DNA from 2 places in the Pseudomonas sp. ZL2 genome. Region 2 is predicted to be linked to the other one. Evidence: riboswitches for the same ligand, from Rfam matches in the RefSeq annotation. Region 2 holds a riboswitch; the other holds the start of a gene.
What was found. A riboswitch is a leader RNA that binds a small molecule or an ion and turns the genes downstream of it on or off. The one in region 2 is predicted to bind FMN.
Positions count from the first base shown of each region.

Region 1: linked by a shared signal. The riboswitch ahead of ribB (3,4-dihydroxy-2-butanone-4-phosphate synthase) and the one ahead of ABM562_RS09005 (6,7-dimethyl-8-ribityllumazine synthase) in region 2 are both predicted to bind FMN.

Region 1 covers NZ_JBGOGX010000005.1:180,457-183,838, reverse strand. The annotation lists gene ABM562_RS08495 (SGNH/GDSL hydrolase family protein) at 1-38, shown strand, start outside; gene ABM562_RS08490 (SGNH/GDSL hydrolase family protein) at 38-1,243, shown strand; gene ribB (3,4-dihydroxy-2-butanone-4-phosphate synthase) at 1,456-2,106, opposite strand; FMN riboswitch at 2,186-2,329, opposite strand; gene ABM562_RS08480 (alpha/beta hydrolase) at 2,396-3,382, opposite strand, start outside.
Region 2 covers NZ_JBGOGX010000007.1:7,039-10,420, reverse strand. The annotation lists gene alaS (alanine--tRNA ligase) at 1-1,280, opposite strand, end outside; FMN riboswitch at 1,633-1,784, shown strand; gene ABM562_RS09005 (6,7-dimethyl-8-ribityllumazine synthase) at 1,877-2,383, shown strand; gene astE (succinylglutamate desuccinylase) at 2,466-3,382, opposite strand, start outside.

The DNA of each region.
Region 1 (3,382 bases), on a different contig from region 2:
TGATCGCCTTTCCCGGCCTCACTGTAACGGGACACTGATGCGTCGACTGCACAACATTCTGGGATTGGCCCTGCTGATCTGCGCGCTGCCGGGCTGTAGCCCGGTGGCGGCGGTCAATACCACGGCCAGGCCAGCCAATACGGCGGCCAAGGCCCCGGTCAACCGCGTCGATGGCAACCTGGCGGTACTGGCGGGCAAGTTCAAGAACGCCAACCGCGCGCCGGTCAATATCATTCAGTTCGGCGACTCGCACACCGCTGCCGATCTGTTCAGTGGCGAGATGCGCCGCCTGCTGCAAGCGCGATATGGCGACGGCGGTATCGGCCTGATCGCCGCCACGCCGGTGCCGGGCACCCGCTACGACCAGGTTATCCTCAAAGCCGCCAAGCGCCAGTGGGAGCTGGTGTCGGCGCGTAATCAGCAGAGCACGCAGTTCCCGCTCGGCGGTTACTTGTCGGTGCCGATGGCGGCCAACCCCAGCGTACGCATCGAGGCCCGTGAACCTGGTGCCCAACGTTATCGCGTGCAGGCGCTGTACCAGGCGCGGGAGAACAGTACCCTGGTGCTGCGCGACGGTCGTGGACGCAACCAGCGCATGCTGGCGGCAACCGGCGGGCAATGGCGCTTCGGCCCGCAGGTCGGCAACCTCGGTCTGCCGCTGGACCTGACCCTCAACGGCCGTCCCGGCACCGTGCTGGGGGGGTGGTACATCCAGGGCCAGAAGAATGCCGGGGTGATCTATTCGGCGCTGGGTATCAACGGCGCGCGTCTTGAGGTGCAGGACAAATGGCAGGCCGGCTGGCAGGACAACCTCAAGACCTTGCGCCCGGACCTGGTGATCCTCGCCTACGGCACCAACGAAGCCTTCGATGACACCCTCGATCTCAACCTGTACCAGACGCAACTGCGCAATACCCTCAAGCGCCTGCGCCAGGACCTGCCGCGGGCGGTGGTGCTGCTGGTTGGTCCGCCGGACTCGATCAAGCAGCGCAAGGCCCGCAGTTGCGCCGCGCGCCAGCCGCAGCAACTGGCCCAGGTGATCCGCATCCAGCGCCAGGCAGCCAAGCAGGCCAATGCCCTGTTCTGGGACTGGCAGGCGTATATGGGCGGACAGTGTTCGATTGCCGGCTGGCAGGCTTCAGGCTTGGCCCGTGGCGATCTGGTGCACCTGACGGCGGACGGCTACAAGAAAAGCGCGGTCGGCCTGCACGACTTTTTGCGCACGCAGCTGGGCTTGAAGTAGGGCAGAAAAAAGCAGAGGCGGGGACGACTCCGGGTTGGCTTGCGGCGCCCCATGAAGTCGTCTTCCCGCCTCCTAATAGAGGCAAATCCGGGTGCATGAAGCTGCACCCGCTCAGCACGATGCGACTGCCTTGAATCAGCCGCGATTCACTCCTCTGCATTCACCTTAGTAGCTGTCTGCAGGGCTGTAAATTTTCTCGAACAGAATATTTTTCAGGCGCTTTCCAGGGCGGGAGTCAAGGCTGCCTGGCGGTAACGGGCCAACTCGTCGATGGTCAGTACCGGCAGCGAATGCAGCCTGGCGTACTCTGCCACCTGTTCGCCACGGGCCATGCTGCCATCGGGGTTCATCAGCTCGCAGAGGACCGCTGCCGGACGCAGGCCAGCCAGGCGGGCGAGGTCTACCGAGCCTTCGGTGTGGCCACGACGGGTGAGCACGCCGCCATCGCGTGAGCGCAGCGGGAACACGTGGCCGGGGCTGACGATGCGCAGGTCTGCGCGGGTCGAGTCCAGCGCCGCCTGGATGGTGGTGATGCGGTCCTGGGCCGACACGCCCGTGGATACACCTTCAGCGGCTTCGATGGTCACAGTGAAACCGGTGCCATGGCGGGCGCGGTTGTTCGGCACCATCGGTGCCAGCGACAGCTCGTCAACGGTGATTTCATCCAGGCACAGGCAGACGATGCCGCTGCAATCACGGATCATCATGGCCATGGTCTGCAGGCTGATGTTTTCGGCGGCGGCGATGATATCCGCCTCGTCCTCGCGGTCGTCGTCATCGAGCAACAGCACGGGTTTACCGGCCTGATAGGCAGCGACGGCGGCAGCGACGTTAGGGAATTGCTTGCGGTGCAAAGGGGACATGAAACGCTCCTCGTAAGTGATCGATGAACGTTTCAGGGCGAACAAAATGCGTGCGCCAGGGCGCACGATGGCCCTGGCCTGACGCCTTCTTTCATCCGGACTATGACCGTCGGCTCTGGAGTCTCACCAGATCTGCTGACCCTCGACCAAAGGCCGAGGCGCTCGCGGGCTCATCTTTCGATTTACCGCCGGTGGGGACTTTCACCCCGCCCTGAAGACCGTGCAAGCATACATCAGGGTGCCATCATGCTTGCAAGCCTCAGGGCTACGACCTAGGTCTAAGCCGGGCTTAAAGGCCCAGGGCGTAATCCAGGTAGCCAGGGTAGGCCTTGCGCCAGTCGTCCTGGAAGGTGTGGCCTTCAGGGTGTTCGTGGCTCTGCACCTTGTTGTTGCTGGCGAAGGCTTTTTCGGTGGTGGCGGTCAGTTGCAGGTTGCTTTCATGCTCCTGTGCACCATGAACCACGACCAGGCGCTTGTCCTTGGCCTTCTGCACGGTGAACGGGATCTTGAAGCCGCCCGGCGACAGCAGCACGGCGCCGCTGTAGTTCTGCGGGTACTGGGCGATCAGGTGCGCGGCGTGTTCGGCGCCTTGCGAGAAGCCGATCAGGGCAACTTTCGAGCGGTCGATGCGGGTGTCTTTTTCCAGCTTCTTCAGGGCCGCGGCCACCGCTTGCTCGGTCGGCTCGACTGATTGCCGCTGCCACATGAACTGATGCTCGTCGCGCTTGAGGGTGCCGTTCAGGGCCACCAGCACGGCCTTGTCGCCCACCAGGTCGGCGCGCATGTTGGTGCCCTTGACGCCTTCGGTGCCGAAACCGGCCAGCCATACCACCACTGGCCAGCCGCCAGCCGGCGCCTTGCCTTCAGGAATGCTGAACGCAGCGAGGCCGGCGTCCTTGGCCTGGGTCGGGTAGTTCTTCTCGGCGGCTTGCAGCAGCTTCTGGTAGGCCGGGTCTTTCTGCATCGGCTCCAGTTCGTCGTCTTCCTTGAGGATCACCGCTTGCCAGAAGCCGCGCTCACGCGCCTGGTCGAGGTATTGCGCGGCCAGTTCCGGGCTGTCCATGGACGACAGCGCGGCAGCGGCCTGGTAAGAGGCGAAGGCGTTCTTCGGGTCCAGGCGGGCGGCGGTCAGATAGAAGGCCAGGGCGCCGGCATAGTTGTCGTGCTCGCTCTTTTCTTTGTCACCGGCATCCATGAACTCGGCCGGGGTGGCGTCGTTGAGGTACAGGTTGGCCATGGCGGCCATGCCTTGCCAGCGGCCCTTGTGCACGGCCTG
Region 2 (3,382 bases):
GCTTCCATCTCGCGCTCGAAGCCTGCTTCGTCGATGGTCAGCTCGCGTTCGCGGGCGATGTCGGCGGTCAGGTCCATCGGGAAACCGTAGGTGTCGTACAGCTTGAACACCACGTCACCCGGCACTACGGTGCCTTTGAGATCGGCCAGGTCCTGCTCGAGGATTTTCAGGCCCTGCTCCAGGGTCTTGGCGAACTGCTCTTCTTCAGCCTTGAGCACGCGCTCGATGTTGGAATGCTGTTGCTGGAGCTCGGGGAAGGCTTCGCCCATCTCGGCCACCAGGGCGGCGACGATCTTGTAGAAGAAGCTGCCAGTGGCGCCCAGCTTGTTACCGTGGCGGCAAGCGCGACGGATGATGCGGCGCAGCACGTAGCCGCGGCCTTCGTTGGACGGCAGCACGCCGTCGGCAATCAGGAAGCTGCAGGAACGGATGTGGTCGGACACCACTTTGAGCGACGACTGCTCTTCGTTGGCGCAGCCAATGGCGGCGGCCGAAGCGCTGAGCAGGTTGCGGAACAGGTCGATCTCGTAGTTCGAGTGCACATGCTGCATGACCGCACTGATGCGCTCCAGGCCCATGCCGGTATCCACCGACGGTGCTGGCAGCGGGTGCAGCACGCCATCGGCGGTGCGGTTGAACTGCATGAAGACGTTGTTCCAGATCTCGATGTAGCGATCGCCGTCTTCTTCCGGCGAGCCGGGTGGGCCGCCCCAGATGTCTGCGCCGTGATCGTAGAAGATCTCGGTGCACGGGCCGCACGGGCCGGTATCACCCATGGTCCAGAAGTTATCGGAGGCGTATGGTGCGCCCTTGTTGTCGCCGATGCGCACCATGCGCTCGGCCGGTACGCCGATTTCCTTGGTCCAGATGTCGTATGCCTCATCGTCGCTGGCATAGACGGTGACCCAGAGTTTCTCTTCCGGCAGGTTCAGCACCTTGGTCAGGAAGGTCCAGGCGTAGGTGATGGCGTCTTTCTTGAAATAATCACCGAAGCTGAAGTTACCCAGCATTTCGAAGAAGGTGTGGTGACGGGCGGTGTAGCCGACGTTTTCCAGGTCGCTGTTCTTGCCACCGGCGCGCACGCACTTCTGGCTGCTGGTCGCGCGGGTGTAGGCGCGCTTTTCCTGGCCAAGGAAGCAGTCCTTGAACTGGTTCATCCCCGCGTTGGTGAACAACAGGGTCGGGTCGTTGCCCGGAATCAAGGAGCTGGAGGCAACTCGGGTGTGTCCCTGCTCTTCGAAGAAGCGAAGGAAGGCTTCACGGATTTCTGCGCTTTTCATAGGTTCTTCCACGGAAACGGCGGCCTTAAGGCAAATGCTTGCGTCAAATTGACGAAACGACGGCAAAGGGCCGCATTATATCGGGCCTTAGGCTTGGGTGCAGTGTGTTTATGCTATAGAAACCGTCAATTGGACGGCCTGCAACGACAACGTCAGCGAAAAACCGCTCGCGACCACCCCGCCCGACCTCTCTGGGCCTGATTTGATCTGGTGACACGATATTACTGGGGCCGCACAAAGCAATTGGCAAGGTTTCCCGGATGAAATGTCGTTGATCCGGAAAAAATCGTTAGCAGCCTATACGTTTACCTGACATCTGTGCTAATAATTCCTCGCCGTTGACAACCGACGGTAACGCTCTCAGGGCGGGGTGCGATTCCCCACCGGCGGTAATTGCGCGCAATGCGCATAGCCCGCGAGCGCTTGCAGGCCTGCCTGCAAGGTCAGCAGACCCGGTGTGATTCCGGGGCCGACGGTCATAGTCCGGATAAAGAGAGAACGGGAGAGGTGCATCCGCGCCTGTCGTTGTGCAGCTGCATGGCGAAATCCCCTTCGATCCAGCGCCCTGTTTCTCATCCAAACAGGAGTCCGTTTCAATGCAACCTACCGCAATCGATAGCAAGAACCCTTCCCACGAGCGCATCGCCTTCATCCAGGCCTGCTGGCACAAGGATATTGTCGACCAGGCTCGCAAGGCATTCGTCGAAGAGATGGGTAAACAAGGCTATCAGGCGAGCGATATCGATTTCTTTGAAGTCGGCGGCGCTTTCGAGATCCCTCTGCACGCCAAGCTGCTGGCCCGAGGTGGTCGCTACGCCGGCATCGTCGCCGCCGGCCTGGTGGTCGATGGCGGCCTGTACCGCCATGAGTTCGTCGCCCAGTCGGTGATCAGCGGCCTGATGCAGGTGCAGCTGGAAACCGAGGTGCCGGTGTTCTCGGCAGTGCTGACCCCGCACCACTTCCATGCCGGTGACGAGCATCAGAACTTCTACTTCGAACATTTCCTGGTCAAGGGCGCCGAGGCGGCCAAGACCTGTGCCGATACCCTGCACAAGCTGCGCGCCCTGCGTCGCAATGAAGTGCCGCAAAAAATGGCCGGCTGAATAACCCTGTAGGAGCGGGCTTGTCCCGCGATGCGATGCAGCAGGTAGATCGCAATCGCGGGGCAAGCCCGCTCCCACCCAATCAGCCTAGCTGTTCGGGGTTGGCGGGAACGATCAGAATCCCCGCCCGCAAACCATTCTTGACCTTCGGGTTGGGGAAGATGATGCGCGCGCCCTGCTCCTCGACGATCCAGCGGGTGTCGGCGATATCCTCGGCCAGCAGGTAGCCGGGTTCGAGCTCCGAGAAGTTCTCTATATCCGCAGGCAGGTTCAGGCGAAAATGCTCGCTGTGCTTGATGATCTCGCGAGCCACGCTGAATAGCTGCAGGCCATCCAGGGCTTGAGGCTCTTCAGGCTCGGTGCCTTCGATGATCTGCTTGAGCCGGGTCTCCAGACGCTCGACATTGACCTGGCCGTTCTCCCCGAACGGCCGCGCCTTGCCCAGCTCCAGGGTGAAGGCTTCAGCCTCCAATTGCTCATAGGTGTAGGCGGTGAAGGTGATCGACACCTTGCTTTGCAGCAGCACCGCCTCCATGCCGGCCGCGCTCAGGCGCGCCAGTTCGCGACGCGAATGCTGGCGACCTTCCTTGTACGGATAGAGGGCGAACTGCTCGATCTTCGAACCACGAATGGCGGTGTGCAGGTCGTAATGCAGGCGGGTGCGCTCGGGGACGCTGAAAAAAGTCGCCGCCAGGCGCTCCAGCTCACAGGCACGCAGGGCCTCGGCACCACTGGACTGATCGTGGCGGCCATTGAACAAGCGGTTGACGTCCTGCTCGATGTAACGCTCGCCGCGGCGGATCGCCTCGGGGTTGCCGAACAGGAACAGAATACGCGCACGCGGCTTGAGATCGCCGCGGGCAATGTCGTGCAGCAGCCGATCGAGCAACTCGATCGGTGCGGTTTCGTTGCCATGGATGCCCGCCGACAGCAGCAGGTCCTGGCCATTGTCACGAGCCTCGGGCGGGCGCACTTCGAGGGCGCCCTCGCCGAGCCAGC